Linked DNA regions of Lichenicola cladoniae. The main gene of each other region encodes a partner of the protein of the gene in region 2 in a complex. Links are inferred from orthologs where the notes say so. Each region holds a gene or a part of one and is shown on either strand. Other genes may lie near its edges. The genes, in order: mfd and uvrA.

Evidence for each region.
Region 1: the proteins of uvrA (region 2) and mfd are in contact, whole or in part, in a crystal structure (PDB 4DFC), measured with the Escherichia coli proteins. The link is inferred for Lichenicola cladoniae from one-to-one orthologs.

The regions. Positions count from the first base shown.
Region 1 is NZ_CP053708.1:1,905,350-1,914,911, reverse strand. The notes cover bases 2,291-6,394. They hold mfd (transcription-repair coupling factor), read right to left. Parts: upstream 6,004-6,394; coding sequence 2,491-6,003; downstream 2,291-2,490. Other genes in these bases: HN018_RS08835 (FAD assembly factor SdhE), read right to left, coding at 6,000-6,350; HN018_RS08845 (glycosyltransferase family 2 protein), read right to left, coding at 2,291-2,403. In the rest of the region: HN018_RS08855 (hypothetical protein), read right to left, coding at 1-864; HN018_RS08850 (TVP38/TMEM64 family protein), read right to left, coding at 861-1,649; more of HN018_RS08845, read right to left, coding at 1,654-2,290; ATP-dependent DNA helicase RecG, read left to right, coding at 6,406-8,550; HN018_RS08825 (putative bifunctional diguanylate cyclase/phosphodiesterase), read left to right, coding at 8,610-9,562. UniProt on the Escherichia coli protein: Couples transcription and DNA repair by recognizing RNA polymerase (RNAP) stalled at DNA lesions. Mediates ATP-dependent release of RNAP and its truncated transcript from the DNA, and recruitment of nucleotide excision repair machinery to the damaged site.
Region 2 is NZ_CP053708.1:2,204,947-2,213,913, reverse strand. What follows is about bases 2,365-5,873. They hold uvrA (excinuclease ABC subunit UvrA), read left to right. Parts: upstream 2,365-2,742; coding sequence 2,743-5,673; downstream 5,674-5,873. Other genes in these bases: HN018_RS10240 (NAD(P)-dependent oxidoreductase), read left to right, coding at 5,694-5,873; ssb (single-stranded DNA-binding protein), read right to left, coding at 2,365-2,576. In the rest of the region: gyrA (DNA gyrase subunit A), read right to left, coding at 1-1,692; more of ssb, read right to left, coding at 2,001-2,364; more of HN018_RS10240, read left to right, coding at 5,874-6,572; HN018_RS10235 (LytTR family DNA-binding domain-containing protein), read right to left, coding at 6,527-6,937; HN018_RS10230 (hypothetical protein), read right to left, coding at 6,956-7,393; HN018_RS10225 (DUF6622 family protein), read left to right, coding at 7,541-8,086; HN018_RS10220 (SDR family NAD(P)-dependent oxidoreductase), read right to left, coding at 8,157-8,967. UniProt on the Escherichia coli protein: The UvrABC repair system catalyzes the recognition and processing of DNA lesions. UvrA is an ATPase and a DNA-binding protein. A damage recognition complex composed of 2 UvrA and 2 UvrB subunits scans DNA for abnormalities.

The DNA.
Region 1 (9,562 bases), 300 kb from region 2 along the record:
GAACAACAACAACGGCAATAGCACCGCAAGCCACGGAAGATGACCGCTGGACAAGCTTGCTCGCACGACCCCGGCGACTGTTTCGGCCTGCGGAAGACCGAGAAACGGAACCGCCAAATGCCGAATTGCAAAGACACAGAGCAACGATACGGGCTCCAGCTTATAGCCTCTACCAGGAATCGCATGGAAGAACAGAAGCAACTGGATAACGCTACCAACCGAAAGGACGAACGCTTGGATCAGGCGCGACCCCGACTGATCGAGTATGGCGCGCATGAAAAATAGCGGCACCAGTACAATCGCGCCGGGGCCGCAAAGGGGCGCTAACAGAAGGATCCCCGCCTGCCCAAAACCTCGTCTCGATAACGGCATCCGTCCGGAATCGGTTTCTAACGTTAAGATGATGGCACAACTAAGCGTCAGCTCGAACTGACTGTGGAGAGTTTGTAGCCAGATTTCCTCCGAAGCTGGAACCAACAGTAATAACAGTAAACCACAAAGCCTTATCCTTCCTTCTTGCAACCAAGAGTCGCGAGCGGTCAGCAGCAGCAGCGGCGGCATTAGCTGGAACACTAACGCGACAGCTATTGTAAGATAAGGAGCTAGACGCAGAGGCATCAGCCAGCGAGCCGCCAGCGTCGCGGCGTTGGCCACCAAGTTCAGGTATCCTCCTACCGGCTCCAGCAGCGCTTGAAGCGGTGGCATTACCCACGCATTGTGGAAAAAGAATTTTCCTTCCTCCGCCCAGAACCGGCCTTTCAGAACGATTTCTGGCATGCGAATACATACAAAGAATGCGAACACCGTCAGCAGGATAATGCGAAGCGCCCAGACGCGACGATTGGGAGACGTCAAAGGTGTCATAGGATAACGTGCCGTTGAGTATCTGGCTCCTGTGCCGCCCGGGGAACAGTCGGCAATTGCATGATCCTAGCGATGATCCGTCCTAGCCGCAGCGTCAGGAGCGCGGTTGCAGCAATCGCCAGGGCAAGCAGGATCCACCGAAGTGGCTGGGCTTGGCGGGTCGAGAGCGCGCTCAGGCCAGCTCCCGCAAGTTTTCCAAGCACTACATAGCCAAGCAGCGCTGGAAGCGAGGCCAGTGTGCCGATCATGTATTGCCGCATACGGAGCGATGTCAGGCCGAGCGCATAACTGGTGACGGCGAATGGCATGATGGGCGAAATACGCAGCAGGCACACCAGGCGCCAGCCGTCCTGCGCCACCGCATCGTCGAGCCGGCCGATCCGCGGCCAGCGCAGCAACGTCCGGGCGATGAATGGCCGGAACAGCGACCGCGTCAGCATGAACGCGAGTGCCGCGCCGATCAGCGTCGCCACGCCTGACAGCAGGAAGCCGGGCACGATCCCGTAGAGCATTCCGGCAGCGAGTGCGCCGACGGACGCCGGCAGTATCCCGCACAAGGCGATCAGGATCTGGATCAACGCGGCCAGCAACCACCCGACAGCGCCGAAGCTGCGACCCATCTCGATCATCGTGCTCAGGCCGTGGGCGAACCGATGCGGCCAGACCCGTATTCCAACGATCCCGGCCACGACCACCAGGAGAAGGACTACTGCCAAGGCGACGCGTATTGCGAATGCTCCGGACGACCGGGCGGTTGAATCGGTCCGGATGGCTGGGCTGTTCACCGGCTCAGTCCGGGACGGCATCGAACAACCGGTCATGCCGAAGCTTCATGTGATGCAGACGGTATTGTGCGGACGTCCGGAGCACGCCGAGCCCATAGACCACGCTGCGCTTCAGGTTGATCGACGAAGCCTCCGCGAAGTAATGCGTGGGGCAGGAAATCTCGCCGATCCGAAACCCGTGATGCAGCGCCTGCGCCAGCATCTGGTTGTCGAACACGAAATCATCGGAGCAGCGATCGAGCGGCAGACGTTCCAGAACCTGTCTGGTCCAGGCCCGATAGCCGCTGTGATACTCCGATAGCTTTGCCTGCATGAGGATGTTCTGGACCAGGGTCAGACCGCGGTTCGCCACGTACTTGTAGCGCGGCATGCCGCCGGCGATCGCCCCACGTCCAAGGATCCGCGAGGCAAGGACGGCATCGTATTGGTCGGACACCAGCATGGCGGCCATCGCCGCGATGAGTTTCGGCGTATACTGGTAATCGGGGTGCAGCATCACGACGATGTCGGCACCGCGCTCCAATGCTGCAGCGTAACAGGTTTTCTGGTTGCCACCGTAGCCGCGGTTCCGGTCGTGGCGGATCGTGTGCAAACCGAGCGACCGGGCCAGCTCCACGGTGCCATCCCGGCTGGCATCGTCGGTCAGGATGATGTCGTCGACGATATCCCTGGGGATCTCACGGCAAGTCTGCTCCAGCGTCCTCGCCGCGTTGTAGGCGGGCAGGACAACGACGACGCGACGGTTCTGGAGCACACACAAATCCCACATGGAAGCGATACGGGCGTTATAGCGCAGCCCGGCCGTGCTAGACCATCACCGTAACGACCGGAACGGGAACGGTCAGGCGGCCTTCGCCTGGTCCGCCAGCCGGTTCAGGTTGCCGACCACGTCGCGGGCCAGCTTGATCCGTGCGGCCGTGGTCATCTCGCGTGCGATCGCCAGCTTGTGGTCCGGGCGGAGGCGCATGTCACTGCCCTTGGCGCCGATCCAGGCAACCAGCCCGGCCGGGTTGCTGAAGTTGTTGCCGCGGAACTGCACCACCATGCCTTTCGGCCCGGCCTCCAGCTTCTCGACGCCCGCCATCCGGCACATCCGCTTCAGCGTCACCACCTGCAGCAGGTTCTCGACCTCGTCGGGAAGCTTGCCGAAACGATCGACGAGTTCGGCGGCCATCGCCTCGGTCTCGGCGTCGCCGGGCAGGCTGCCGATCCGGCGATAGAGGCCCAGCCTGACCGGCAGGTCCGGCACGTAGGTTTCGGGGATCAGCACCGGCAATCCGAGCACGATGTTGGGTGTCCAGTCGCGATCCTCGGCCTTGCGCTTGCCCTTCTCGCGCCGCAGGTCCGACACCGCATCCTCGAGCATCTGCTGGTACAGCTCGATGCCGACCTCGCGGATGTGCCCGGTCTGCTCGTCGCCGAGCAGATTGCCGGCGCCGCGAAGATCCAGGTCGTGACTGGCGAGAGTGAAACCGGCGCCGAGCTGGTCGAGCGTCTGCATCACCTCGAGGCGCTTCTCGGCCGAAGCCGACAGGCGATGCTGCTGCGGCCAGGTGAGATAGGCGTAGCCGCGCTGCTTGCCGCGCCCGACCCGTCCGCGCAGCTGGTAGAGCTGCCCAAGCCCGAACAGGTCGGCACGATGGATCACCAGCGTGTTCACCGCCGGCATGTCGAGCCCGCTCTCGACGATGTTGGTGGAGAGCAGGATGTCGTACTTGCCGTCGCCGAACTCGGTCATCACCCGTTCGAGCTCGGTCGGCGCCAATCGTCCATGCGCCTGCACCAGCTTGGCGTCCGGCACGATCTCATGCAGGCGCGCGGCCATGCGATCGAGATCCTCGATGCGTGGCACCACGCAGAAGACCTGGCCGCCACGGAACCGCTCGCGCTGCAACGCCTCGCGGATCACCACGGAGTCGAACGGCATGATGAAGGTGCGCACCGCCAGCCGGTCGGTCGGCGGGGTGGCGATCAGGCTCATTTCCCGCACGCCGGTCAGTGCCAGCTGCAGCGTGCGCGGGATCGGCGTCGCGGACAGCGTCAGCACGTGCACGTCCTCGCGCAGCGCCTTCAGCTTCTCCTTGTGCGAGACGCCGAAATGCTGCTCCTCGTCGACGATCAGCAGGCCGAGATCGGCGAACTCGATGCCCTTGGCGAGCAGGGCATGCGTGCCGATCACGATGTTCACGGTGCCATCGGTCACGCCGCGCTTCACGGCGGCGGCGTCCTTGGCATTGACCATGCGCGACAGCTGTTCAACGCGGACCGGCAGGCCTGCGAAGCGTGCGGTGAAGGTGCGATGATGCTGGCGGGCCAGCAGGGTGGTCGGAACCACCACCGCGACCTGCGAGCCGGACATCGCCGCCACGAAGGCGGCCCGGAGCGCCACCTCGGTCTTCCCAAAGCCGACATCGCCGCAGATCAGCCGGTCCATGGGACGTCCGGCCGCCAGATCCTCGAGCACGTCGGCGATCGCCCGCGCCTGGTCCTCGGTCTCCACGAACGGGAAGCGCGAGCAGAACTCGTCCCACTCCCCTTCCGCCGGCGCCAGGCTCGGCGCATCGCGCAGCTGGCGGGCCGCGGCGGTCCGGATCAGCTCGCCCGCCATGTCGCGGATGCGCTGCTTCATCTTGGACTTGCGCGACTGCCAGGAGGCACCGCCGAGCTTGTCGAGGGCCACGCCGTTCTGCTCGGAGCCGAACCGGCTCAGCAGCTCGATATTCTCGACCGGCAGGAACAGCTTCTCGTTGCCGTCATAGATCAATCGCAGGCAGTCGTGCGGGGCGGTGCCGATCACGCTCTGGCTGCCGGCGCGAACGATGCCGATAGTCTCCAGCCCGTCATAGCGGCCGATGCCGTAATCCTGGTGCACCACGAGGTCGCCCTCGGCGATCTCGGTGGCCTCGGCGATGAACTGGTCGGCGCGCTTGCGGCGGCGTGGCGGACGCGAGATCCGCTCGCCGAGCAGATCCTGCTCGGACACCAGCGCCATGTCCTCGGCGACGAAGCCGCGTTCCAGGCCGAGCGTCAGCAGGCCGATCCGGCCCGGCTTCAGCTTGGCGGTGGAGGCCCAGTCGTTGATCGCCTCGACATCCAGGCCGGCCTCGCGCAGCAGCGTGCCGATGCGCTCGCGGGAGCCACGGGTCCAGGCGGTGACGAAGCAGCGCCGCTTCTGGCCCTTGGCCCATTTCCCGACCTGGTCGCCCAGCATCTGGAATACGGTCTCGCGGCTGCCGGCCGGCAGGCTGCGCGCGAACATGATGCCGGGACGCCCGCCCGCCTCGAAGCCGCCGGCGCCGTCGGGCTTCGCGAACGGACTGAACGACAGCACCGGCAGGTGCGCCAGCATGGCGTCCCAGGCGGCGCGATCCAGATAGAGCAGCTCGGGCGGCAGCGCCCGGTACGGCACCTCGCCGTCGCGGGTCGGCATCGCCCGTGCGTCGGCATGGTCGGCGATCATCTCGAGCCGGCCGGACAAAACCTCGTCGACCTGATGGTCCATGCTCAGCGACACGCCGGGCAGGTAGTCGATCAGCGTCTCGATCTGCTCGTGGAACAGCGGCATCCAGTGCTCGACGCCGGAATGCCGGCGCGCGTCGGACACGCTGTGATAGATCGGATCGTTGGCGGCTTCCGGCCCGAACTGCTCGCGCCAGCCGGTGCGGAACCGCGATACGCTGTCGGCATCGAACGAGATCTCGGACACCGGCCGCAGCACCAGCCGGTCGAGCTTGTCGGTCGAGCGCTGGGTGGCCGGATCGAAACGCCGGATGTTCTCGACCTCGTCCCCGAACAAATCGAGGCGGATCGGGTCGGGCTCGCCGGACGGAAAGATGTCGACGATGCCGCCGCGCGTGGCGAACTCGCCGGGCTCCATCACCGTGTCGGTGCGGTTGTAGCCGTTGGCGACCAGCACCTCGATCAGGAAGGCGACGTCCAGGCTCTCGCCCGAGTTCACGCTCAGCGACTGCCCCGCGAACGCCTTGCGCGGCGGCACCCGCTGCACCAGCGCATTGACCGTGGTCAGCACGATGCGCGGCGAGGTGGTCGGCTCCAGCAGGCGCGTCAGCGTCGCGACCCGCTCGGACACGATCGCCGGGTTGGGCGAGACGCGGTCGTACGGCAGGCAGTCCCAGGCCGGGAACCTCAGGATTTCCGCTTCCGGCCGGACATAGGCCAGCAGGTCGGCCAGCCGGGCCAGGTTGGTGTCGTCGCGCGCGACATGCAGCAACGGTCCGTCATGCTCGCCGCCGAACTGCGTCTGCCGGCGTGCGAGCAATATCGCGTCGTAGCCCTCGGGCACACCCCAGATGGTCGTCGTCGCGTCGACCGCGCCGCCGCCATCCGCGCTCAACGCTTCAACCCGGACAGGGACCGCGTCCGTGCCGCCGCCTCGACCGCCCGGAGCATCGGCGTATCGCATTCGGGCGGGATCGGCAGGCGTCCCATCAGCCAGTCGGCCAGGTCGACATCGGGCAGTTCCATCAGTTCCTCGAGCGCGTCGAGCTCGGCATCGTCGAAGCCGGCGATCCGCGGCGTTACGAAGCCACCGATCAGCACGTCGGTCTCGTGGGTGCCGCGATGGGTCGCGCGGAACAGGATGCGCCGCCGTCTCGAATCGAGAAGCGGCGGCGAGGACGGATCGGGATCCGGGACGGACTCGGGGGGACTGGCGTATGGTTGCATGGCGCGGGTTGTCATATAGCGGCGCACCCGGGCCCTGTCAGCCCGTCGGCCCGAAAGGCTTCTGAATCGCGTGGCATCAGCAACACCGGTCGCCGGTCCCGGCGTCTCTCCATCAGGCTCCCACCGCCCCGCTTCCGTCCCGTTCGCGTCCCAGCTGGCACCGCTTCTCGCCAGCATCACCAGCCTTCCCGGCGTCGGACCCGGCATAGCCGGCCTGATCGCCCGCGCCACCGGTGGCACCAAAGTGATCGACCTGCTGTTCCATCTGCCGGACAGCACGATCGACAGGCGCTACCGCCCGACCCTTCTCGCTGCCGAGCCCGGCCGCATCGCCACCCTGGCCGTGACCATCCAGCGCATCGAACGGCCGGGCCGGCCGCGCCAGCCCTGGCGGGTGCATGCGGGAGACGGCACCGGCACCGTCGAGCTGGTGTTCTTCAGCCCGTACCAGGCCCGCCAGCTTGCGGTCGGGCAGCACGTGGCGATCTCGGGAATCCTCGAGGCGTACGGCAACCGGCTGAGCATGTCGCATCCGGAGCACGTGGTGCCGCTGGGCACGTCGGCCGTGCTGACCGACGCCGCGATCCCCGGGATCGACCCGGTATGGCCGCTGACGGCCGGGCTTTCCAACCGGATGCTCGGGCGTGCCATGCGGGCAGCCCTGGGGCGCCTGCCCGAACTGCCGGAATGGCTGGATCCGGAACTGGTGCGGCGCCAGGCCTGGCCCAGCTTCGGGGGCGCGTTGCGTCTCGTGCACACCCCCGACGGCGACATGGCGCGCGAGGCGGCAGCGCGTGACCGGCTCGGCTGCGACGAACTGCTGGCCGACCAGCTGGCGATCGGACAGGCCCGCCTCGTCGCCCGCAACCGCGCCGGCCGTGCGCTGGCCGGCGACGATCGGCTGCGGCGTGAGGCACTGGCCCGGTTCGGCTACACGCCCACCAACGCGCAGCGCCGCGCGCTCGCCGAGATCGACGGCGACCTGTCGCAGCCGACCCGGATGCTGCGCCTGCTGCAGGGCGATGTCGGCTCCGGCAAGACCCTGGTGGCGCTGCTGGCGATGCTGCGGGCGGTGGAGGCCGGCGCCCAGGCCTGCCTGATGGTGCCGACCGAGATCCTCGCCCGCCAGCACCACATCACGTTGAGCCGGCTGTCGCCGGTGCCGGTGGCCCTGCTGACCGGAAGCCTGAAGATCGGCGCCAAGCGCAGCGTGCGGCGCCTGCTCGAGACCGGCGAGGTACCGCTGGTGGTCGGTACGCACGCGCTGTTCCAGGAGGGCGTGGTGTTCCACGACCTCGCCTTGGCGGTGATCGACGAGCAGCACCGCTTCGGGGTCGAGCAGCGGCTGATGCTGGGCGACAAGGGGGCTGCCACCGACGTGCTGGTCATGACCGCGACGCCGATCCCGCGCACGGTGCTGCTGACCCAGTATGGCGAGATGCAGGTGAGCCGGCTGGACGAGAAGCCGGCCGGGCGGCTGCCGATCCGCACCACGCTGCACAGCCTGTCGGCTCAGGCCGGAATGCTGGCGGCGATCGCCCGCGCGATCGAGGCTGGGGCGCAGGTGTTCTGGGTGTGCCCGCTGGTGCAGGAGAGCGAACTGGTAGACCTCGCCGCCGCCCAGGCCCGGCATGCCGCGCTGGATGAACGCTTTCCAGGGCTGGTCGGGCTGGCGCACGGACAGCAGGACGCCGACCTGCGCCAGGCCTCGCTGGACGCGTTCGCCGCCGGCCGCACCCGCATCCTGGTCGCCACCACCGTCATCGAGGTCGGGGTCGATATCCCGACCGCCACGGTGATGGTGATCGAGCATGCCGAGCGCTTCGGGCTGGCCCAGCTCCACCAGCTGCGCGGCCGTGTCGGGCGCGGACACGAGGTGAGCTACTGCCTGCTGCTGCATGACGAGGCGCTTGGGGCGACCGCGCGGCGGCGGCTGGCGCTGCTGCGTGACACCGAGGACGGTTTCGTGATCGCCGACGAGGATTACCGCATCCGCGGCGGCGGCGACCTGATGGGACGGCGCCAGTCCGGGCTGCCCGGCTTCCGGCTGGCCCGCGGGACCGACTTCGACCGGCTGGTGCGACGCGCCTGGCAAGATGCGGAACGGCTGCTGCAGCGTGATCCGCAGCTTACCTCGCCACGGGGCCAGGCGGTGCGCCCGCTGCTGGCGCTATTCGGGCGGACTGATGCCGTACGGACACTTTCGTCCGGCTGACCGGGCGGGAACCGACCACGGCACTTGCGTTTTATTGCAGTCGGGCGGAGCCTTTGAACATGTCGCGAATTGGCCCGAACACCACACCATCAGGGCCCCTGGCCGCACGGACTCCGGAACGGTTGGCGCTGCCTCGCGCCAGCAGTCGTTCCGAGGAGTCGTCGGACACACCCCTCACCATCTTCACCAGGCTGGCGGTGCGCACCACCGGCAGCCAGCTGGCTGTCCTGGTCGTGGACGCGCCATCGGGGCTGCAGGTCCATGCCGTATCCGGCACCTGCGACGGCGAGGCGCTGCCGGTCTCGATCCTGCGTGCGCAGATGAGCCGGCCGCGACGGGTGACGGTCGAGATCGTCGATCTGTCGGTCGATCCGCAATTCATCGATGCGCCCATGCACGAGCGCGATGCCGGCTTCAACGCCTATGCCGGCGCCACCATCCGCGATCCCGCCGGCGCCTCGATCGGCGTGCTGTTCCTGCTCGACCGGGAGCGCCGCCGCTATGGGCGCGAGGTACTGCTGACCCTGTCCGACCTCGCCCGTGGCGTTGCCGGCGTGCTGGCCGTGCATCACGACGGCCACAGCGTCGATAGCGGAATCGATGCGGTTACCGCCCTGCCCGGCCGGCAGGGGCTGGAGCGCTATCTGGAACAGGCGCTGGAAGTGCCTGTCCGCGGTGCCGGCGATGCACCCGGCCCGAGCGCCACGCCCGGGCTGGCTTTGTTCCGTGTCGATGTCGGCAGGCTGACCGCGCTCAACGAGATGTACGGGCGCGAGATCGCCGACCAGTTCCTCAAGCAGGCGGCCGACCGGCTGCAGACGATCGCCCCGATCCCGAGCTTCCTGGCGCATCTCGGCGGCAGCGGTTTCGCGCTCGTGGCACCCGGCCGGATCGGGCCGAGCGATGCCGAGGCGATCGTGCTGAGGATGATGGAGCGGCTGCGGGAGCCGGTGCAGATCGGCACCCTGGAGTTGCCGCTGCGCCCGTCGGCCGGGATCGCGCTGGCGCCGGC
Region 2 (8,967 bases):
GATGTCGTCGCCACGGCGGCCGGACGCGGTACGCCCGCGCCCGCCACGGTTCTGCGCCCGGAACGTCTCAAGCGGAGTACGCTTGATGAAGCCGTCGCGGGTGATGGTGACCACCATCTGGCCCGGCTCGATCAGGCTCTCGTCGGTCTGATCGCCGGCGACATCCGAAATCTCGGTCATGCGCGGGACGGCGATTTCCGCCCGAACGATCGCCAGCTCGTCCCGCATCACTTCGAGCCGGCGCGGCCGGCTGCCGATGATGTCGAGCAGCTCGTTGATCCGGATGGCCACGTCGTTCAGCTCGGCCTGGATCTTGTCGCGCTCCAGCCCGGTCAGGCGCTGCAGACGCAACTCGAGGATGCCGCGGGCCTGCGCCTCGGTCAGGTGCACGCGCCCGTCGATGACGACGTTACCCTCGTCATGGATCAGCGCCAGCAGCGGCTCGATCTCGGCCGCATCCCAGTCGCGCGCCATCAGCGACTCGCGTGCGGTCGCCGCGTCGGGCGATGCGCGGATCAGCCTGATGACCTCGTCGATGTTGGCGACCGCGAGCACAAGTCCGACCAGCAGATGGCCGCGATCGCGCGCCTTGTTCAGGTCGAAGCGCGACCGCCGGAGAATGATCTCCTCGCGGAACAGGATGAACGCGACCAGCGCATCCTTCAGCCCCATCAGCTGCGGCTGGCCGTTGTTCAGCGCCAGCATGTTCACCCCGAACGAGGTCTGCAGCTGGGTGAAGCGATAGAGCTGGTTCAGCACCACTTCCGGCGTGGCGTCGCGCTTGATCTCGATGACCAGCCGCATGCCGGAGCGGTCGCTCTCGTCGCGTATGTCGGAGATGCCCTCGATCTGCTTCGCACGCACCAGCTCGGCGATACGCTCCTGCAGCGTAGACTTGTTCACCTGGTACGGGATCTCGTTGATCACGATCGCCTTGCGATCGCGCCTGATATCCTCGATCTCGGCCCGCGCACGGATCAGTATCGAGCCGCGGCCGGTCTCGAATGCCGAGCGAATGCCGGACCGGCCGAGAATGATGCCGCCGGTCGGGAAGTCGGGACCCGGTACGATCTTCATGAGGTCGTCGAGCGACATGTCCGGCTCGGCGATCAAGGCCAGCGTGGCATCGATGATCTCGCCCGGATTATGGGACGGGATGTTGGTCGCCATGCCCACGGCGATGCCGGACGCGCCGTTGATCAGCAGGTTCGGATAGGCGGCTGGAAGAACCTTGGGCTCCTCCTCGCTCTCGTCGTAGTTCGGCTGGAAATCGACCGTATCGCGGTCGATGTCGTCGAGCAGGAACATCGCCGCCTTGGCGATCCGGGCCTCGGTGTAGCGCATCGCCGCCGGGCTATCGCCGTCGACCGAGCCGAAATTGCCCTGCCCGTCGATCAGCTTGACCCGCATCGACCAGGATTGCGCCATGCGCACCATGGCATCGTAGATCGAGCTGTCGCCGTGCGGATGATACTTACCCATCACGTCGCCGACGGCGCGTGCGGACTTGCGATACGGCTTGTCGGGCGTGAACCCGCTTTCGCGCATGCCGTACAGGATGCGGCGATGCACCGGCTTGAGCCCATCGCGCACATCGGGAAGCGCACGGCTGACGATGACCGACATCGCATAGGCGAGGTAGGAGGTCTGCATCTCCTCCTCGATGGTGATCGGCACCATCCCCGGCACCATGCCACCACCGCCGGCCAGGCCGGGCGGATCGTTCGGAGGATCCATCATGGTCGGGCCGACATTGGACTCGTCCAGCTCGGACTGGTCCGTTTCAGGCAGATTCGGCGGCACCGGTGGTTCGGGTCTATCGCTCAATTGGGATCCGTCAGTCAGAAGCCGACGCGGCGATTGCCGGGCGCGAAGTGCGTCGGCAAACCGGTCTGGCACGCGGGGTCATGGCGACGCTGCAGGGGCCGCGTCGCGTCTCAAACTCTAGCATGCGCGCGGCTGACACGGAACTGCGGCCACCGTCAGGCAGCCGCGTCGCCTCAGAACGGAATTTCGTCGTCCAGGTCGTTGCCGGACGGCTCCCAACCGCCGCCGGCACCGCCGCCGCCCTGGCCACCGCCACCGGCCGGAGCCGGCGTGCCGCCCGGGCTTCGGCCACCGCGCGGACCGCTCGCCGGCCGCGAACCGCCGCCATAGCTGCTTCCGCCGCCACCACCGCCGCCGCCACCATAACCGCTATCGCCACCGCCGCTTTCGTCGCCCCGCCCCGAATCGAGCATCGTCAGGTCGCCACGGAACCGGCTCAGCACGACTTCGGTGGTGTATTTCTCGACGCCGGACTGGTCGGTCCATTTCCGGGTCTGCAACGCACCCTCGACGTAGACCTTCTTGCCCTTTTTCAGGAACCGTTCCGCAACGTCGGCCAGGCGCTCGTTGAACACCACGACACGGTGCCACTCGGTCTGTTCCTTGCGTTCGCCGGATGCCTTGTCGTTCCACGTCTCGCTGGTCGCCAGCGTGAAGGTCACGATCTTGGTGCCGTTCTGTGCGTTCCGGACCTCGGGATCTTTCCCGAGATTCCCAACGAGGATCACCTTGTTGACGCTGCCCGCCATCGCAACTTCCTGTCTTTCCGAGGGCCGGGCCACTTGAGCGGTCCGGCGCGTTCCCACGCTGTCTGATCCGTGGGTCAGAGATCGTCTGTCTACCCGCCGGACTATCCGAGCGGAACAAGAACATAGTATGAACGAGGAGAGCGATTTGGCAAAGAGGAGTGCTCCGATGGCGGTGGCCGACGGTTCCAGCAACGACCGTTCCGGTCATCATCCGTCCCGCAACGCCGCGATCCGGGTACGCGGCGCGCGTGAGCACAACCTCAAGAACATCGACGTCGACATCCCGCGCGACCAGCTGACGGTCATCACCGGCTTGTCCGGCTCGGGCAAGTCATCCCTCGCCTTCGACACCATCTATGCCGAGGGCCAGCGCCGCTACGTCGAGAGCCTGTCGGCCTATGCGCGCCAGTTCCTGGAGCTGATGGGCAAGCCGGATGTCGATTCGATCGAGGGCCTGTCGCCGGCGATCTCGATCGAGCAGAAGACCACCAGCCGCAATCCGCGCTCCACCGTCGGCACCATCACCGAGGTGCACGACTACATGCGCCTGCTCTGGGCGCGTGCCGGTATTCCCTACTCCCCCGCCACAGGCCTGCCGATCGAAGCGCAGACGGTCAGCCAGATGGTCGATCGCGTGATGGCGATGCCGGACGGCACGCGGCTGATGCTGCTGGCGCCGATCATCAAGGATCGCAAGGGCGAGTATCGCAAGGAGCTGGCCGACCTCGCCCGCAAAGGGTTCACCCGCGCCAAGGTCGACGGCACCCTCTACGAAATCGCCGACGTTCCGAACCTGAACCGCAAGCTCAAGCACACGGTCGAGGCCGTGGTCGATCGGGTCGTGGTCAAGGAAGGCATCGAGAGCCGGCTGGCCGACAGCTTCGAGCAGGCGCTCGGACTGGCCGACGGCGTGGTCTATGCCGAGGAAGTCGCCAAGACCGGCAAGGACGATGCGACCGAGCCCGTCCGCACCGTATTCTCGTCCCGCTTCGCCTGCCCGGTCAGCGGCTTCACGCTTGAGGAGATCGAGCCCCGGCTGTTCAGCTTCAACGCACCCCAGGGCGCCTGCCCGGCCTGCGACGGCATCGGCATCGAGAGCTTCTTCGACCCGCATTTGGTGGTGCCGGACGAGACGCTGAGCTTGAATGGCGGCGCCGTCGCACCCTGGAACGGCAGCCAGAGCCCGTATTACATCCAGACGCTGCAGAGCCTGATGCGTCATTTCAAGAGCTCGATGACCGTCACCTGGGAAGGCCTTACCGAGCCGGTGCGCGACGCCGTCCTGCACGGCACCGAGGAGAGCGTCGAGTTCACCTACAAGGACGACAAGCGCTCGTACAAGGTGAACAAGGCGTTCGAGGGCGTCATCAAGAACCTTCAGCGCCGCTACACCGAAACCGACAGCGCCTGGGTCCGCGAGGAAATGTCGCGCTACCAGTCCGAGAAGCCGTGCCATGTCTGCAACGGCGCCCGCCTCCGCCCCGAGGCGCTTTCGGTCAAGATCGCCGGCCACACCATCGCCGATGCGTCCGAGCTGCCGATCCGCCGTGCGCTGGAATGGTTCGCCACCGTCGAGGCGACGCTCACCCCGCAGCGCGCCGAGATCGCCCGCCGCATCCTGCGCGAGATCCTGGACCGGCTGCGCTTCCTCGATGATGTCGGCCTGGACTACCTCACCCTCTCCCGTGGCTCGGCCACCCTGTCCGGTGGCGAGAGCCAGCGGATCCGGCTCGCCAGCCAGATCGGCTCCGGCCTGACCGGCGTGCTCTACGTGCTGGACGAGCCGTCGATCGGGCTGCACCAGCGCGACAACGAGCGTCTGCTCGGCACGCTCGACCGGCTCAAGCGCCTCGGCAACACCCTGATCGTGGTCGAGCACGACGAGGAGGCGATCCGCGCCGCCGACTACCTGATCGACATGGGGCCGGCCGCCGGCGTGCTCGGCGGCAACGTCATCGCCTCGGGCACCCCGGACGAGGTCGCCGCCCACCCGGACAGCCTGACCGGCGCCTACCTGTCAGGCCGCCGCCGGATCGAGGTTCCGACCGAGCGGCGCGTGAGCGACCCGAAGCGCCAGGTGCGGGTGGTCGGCGCCACCGGCAACAACCTCAAGAACGTCACCGCCGCCTTCCCGCTCGGCACCTTCACCTGCATCACCGGCGTATCCGGCGGCGGCAAGTCCACCCTGGTGATCGACACGCTCTACAAGGCGCTGTCCCGCCGGCTGATGGGGTCCGGCCAGGTGCCGGCGCCGCACGACCGCATCGAGGGCATGGACCTGCTCGACAAGATCATCGACATCGACCAGTCGCCGATTGGCCGCACGCCGCGCTCAAACCCGGCCACCTACACCGATCTGTTCGCGCCGATCCGCAACTGGTTCGCCGAGCTGCCCGAGTCCAAGGCGCGCGGCTACACGCCGGGCCGCTTCAGTTTCAACGTCAAGGGTGGCCGCTGCGAGGCCTGCCAGGGCGACGGCGTGCTCAAGATCGAGATGCACTTCCTGCCCGACGTGTTCGTGCGCTGCGACACCTGCAAGGGCGCCCGCTACAACCGCGAGACCCTGGAGGTGAAGTTCCGGGGCCACTCGATCGCCGACGTGCTCGACATGACGGTCGACGAGGCGGTGCCGTACTTCTCCGCTGCCAACCGCATCCGCGATCGGCTCACCATCCTGCAGCAGGTCGGGCTCGGCTACGTGAAGCTCGGCCAGCAGGCGACCACGCTGTCCGGCGGTGAGGCGCAGCGGGTGAAGCTGTCCAAGGAACTCGCCCGCCGCGCCACCGGACGCACGCTGTATATCCTCGATGAGCCGACCACCGGCCTGCACACCGAGGACGTCCGCAAGCTGCTCGAGGTGCTGCATGCCCTGGTCGACCAGGGCAACACGGTGCTGGTGATCGAGCATAACCTCGAGGTCATCAAGACCGCCGACTGGGTACTGGACCTCGGTCCCGAAGGCGGCGACGGCGGTGGTCGCATCGTCGCGGTGGGTACGCCAGAGGATATCGCCGCTGCCAAGGACAGCCATACCGGCCGGTTCCTGGCGCCGATCCTTCCGGCTCCCGAGCCGGCGCGTAAACGTAAAAGAGCCTGAACCTCAAGGACTTATCGGACATGCCGGAACAGAAACAGATTGTCGGCTTCGTCGGCTACGGCGCGATGGCGTCGCGCATGGCACAGCATATTCGCGATGCAGGCTATGAGGTCGTTGCCTACACGCCGTCGGCCAAGAGCGAGACTGCGTCCGACGGAGCCAGATTGCTCGGTTCGCCTCGTGCTCTCGCGGAAGCCTCCGACATCGTCATGATATCGGTGCCGAACGACGCCGCGCTGGATGCCTCCTCGTATGGCGAGCATGGCATACTGGCCGGAATGCGCACCGGCGGGCTGCTGATCAACACCAGCTCGGTGTCTCCCGATGCCTCGCGCCGCCTGGCCAAGGCCGGCATCGATCGCGGCGTCGCCGTACTGGATGCGCCGGTGTCCGGCAGCACGCCGGAGGCCGAAGCCGGCGCCCTGGTGGTGCTGGTCGGCGGCGAGGCAGCCGACGTCGAGCGGGCGCGCCCGATCCTCGACGCGATCGGCAAGATGACCGTCCATGCCGGCGCCGCCGGCCAGGGATCCGTCCTCAAGCTGGTCGTGAACGGCATCATGGGTGCCAGCATGACGGCACTTGCGGAAGCGGTCGGCTATGGCCTCGTCGCCGGTCTCGATCGCGAGATGCTCCTTGGCGCGCTCGATGGTCTCGCGGTGATTTCGCCGCACCACAAGCGCAAGCTGAAGGCCGCCAGCAGCGGCAACATCAGCCCGCAATTCCCGACCGCGCTGATGCACAAGGACATGGGCCTGCTGCTGGCCGATGGCGCCGTCCATTCGGTGCCGCTGCCGACCATTGCCGCGGCCACCCAACTGCTGGCGTTGACCAAGCAGCATCACGCGAAGGACGACTACTCTTCCGTGCTGCCGGTCACCGAGGCGCTGGCGAAAGGCTGAGATACGGATCCGCTCGCGCGCATCGACGGAACCGCGTTCCGGCTGACCGGCACCACCAGCCCGTTCTCCAGCACCAGCTGCCACCCCTGACCACGACGCTGGGCCCGGGTGGCGGCATCGCTCGCCACCCAGAACGAGCGGTGCGGTTGCCAGCCGGTGCTGTCTCCAAGCGATGCGATCGCGTCGCGCAGGCGCATCAGCACCAGAACGGCACCTCCATCGGTATGGACGCGCAGGTAATGGTCTTCCGCCTGCAGTGCCAGCAATCGGTTTCCGGCCAGGTCCGGCGCATGCCGTAACAGGAAGGACGACGTCCCGACCGCTGCCGGTCCGGGTTCAGGTGGCGGTATCGGCGGCGCTGCCAACGAGCCGGATGACGAAACCTATCCGCTCACGACCCCGCGGCGCGCGAACGCGATCACCAGCCCCAGCGGTAGCGACTGCATGTAGAGTTGGAAGAAAGGCGGCCATCGCCCACTGACAGCACCGATCGCCGCCAGCATGCCGAGACTGGCCGGCAACGAGCTGATCACCAGGACCAGCAGCATCCGCCATGCAGACCGGCCGTAAAACAGGTCCCCGTATTTCCGGCGCAAGGCGAGGCCGATTAGCACGACACTGACTTCCCTTGAGAGGGTGCACAACAGGAACTGCAACGCACGCCGCCCGACCCCGAGATGATTCGTATCCCATGGCGCCAGGACGGTCAGGAACACCACCGCGCCAAGGATCAGCACCAGCCGACGAAGCGACGCCCTGATCCATAGAGGCCCGCCCCGCCGAACGAGTGTCGGGCCCTGGTCGATGGCCGGTCCACGCATCGTCACGCGATCCCTCCGCATTTTACGCTTCGTGAAGCGATCGTAGCAGCGGATCGCGAAAACCGTACGCCGTTCGCGCAAACCGCTTTGCCCATCAGGACCGCACCGAACCAGGTTGGATCCGTTCCCACCAGCCTTGGAGACGACATGCAGTTCGCGTTTCACATCCTGTCCCACACCCCGCCGTGGGTCTTCATCCTGTTCGCCTATCTGATCTGGCAGGGCATCCAGTCTCAGACCTCACGATCCATGCCGGTGTGGCGGGTCTTGAGTGTGCCGGCGGTGTTCCTGTTGATGGGACTGGCTGTTCTGCTGACGGGCCGCTCTGCCGGTGCCTGGCCGTTCATCGCCTGGCTCGCGGGCGCCGCGCTCCTCCTACCGCTCGGACTTCTCACCGGTCCGCGCCTGTTCGGTATCGATCCGGTCTCCCGCCGGATCGTTCGCAAGGGCAGCATGGTGCCTCTGATCCGCAACGTGCTGCTGTTCACCCTTCAGTACGGCGTTGCGACCTACGGCGCCCTGCATCCACACGAAAGGGATCAGCTGAGCCTGTTCAGCCGATCGATCTCGGGTGCCACCGCCGGCTACTTCATCGGGTGGGCGATCTCGTTCCGCCGCAGTTACCGAACCGCATCGACGGTGTCCGCGGAGGTATCGATCGCCGCCGCCCCCCATCTTCTCCGCTCAGTCTAGCCGCCTGCCCCAGGGGCGCTCCCGGCGAAGGTCCGACGAGCGTCGAGGGGTCCGTATCCTCGAGCCGACGCTACTGACCGCCGGCGCGCAGGAAGGCCGCGAACGCAGCCGCGTGATCCGGATGCCAGCGTGAGAGTGGCGGCCGGTTCTCGACGATGTCGCCGGCCGCCCACCGGATCCGAAGCTCGTCGAGAGCACGCGGGACGTCGTTGTCCGGGCACAGGATGTAGAAGTCGCCCGCCTCGAGCCGGTCCATCATGAAGTCGACGGTCTGCTCCGGCGTCCAGGCAGCGTCCGGCTTGTCGATCCGGCCGCGCGCGGTGAGCCCGGTGAACACGAACCCGGGGATCAGCAGGTGAGCGGTGATTTCACAGCCGGCCCGGTTGCGCAGATCATGCTGCACCGCCTCCGCGAAGGCCTTCACCCCGGCCTTGGCCACGTTGTAGGCCGGATCGCCCGGTGGTGTGGTGATCCCCTGTTTCGATCCGGTGACGACCACCCGTGCCGGCCCGCCTTCGGCGATCATCCCGGGCAGGAACGCCTGCACCGTGTTGATCACCCCGTGCAGGTTGACATCGAGCACCCGCGACCAGTCGGCGACCGGGCCGAGCAGGTCGCTACCGGGCTGCACGCCGGCATTGGCCATCAGCATGGCGATGCGGCCGAAACGCCCGCGCGCTGCCGATGCCAGTGCCTGCATCGCGTCCCGCGACGCGACGTCCGTGGCGATCCCCGATACAGCGTCCGGTCCGAGCTGCGAGACCGCGGCAACGTCCCTGACCGCCTGGTCCAGCGCGGCCCCGGCAAGGTCGGCGATCACCACCGGATGGCCCATCGACGCGAAGCGCAGGCAGGCAGCACGCCCAATGCCCGAGGCGCCT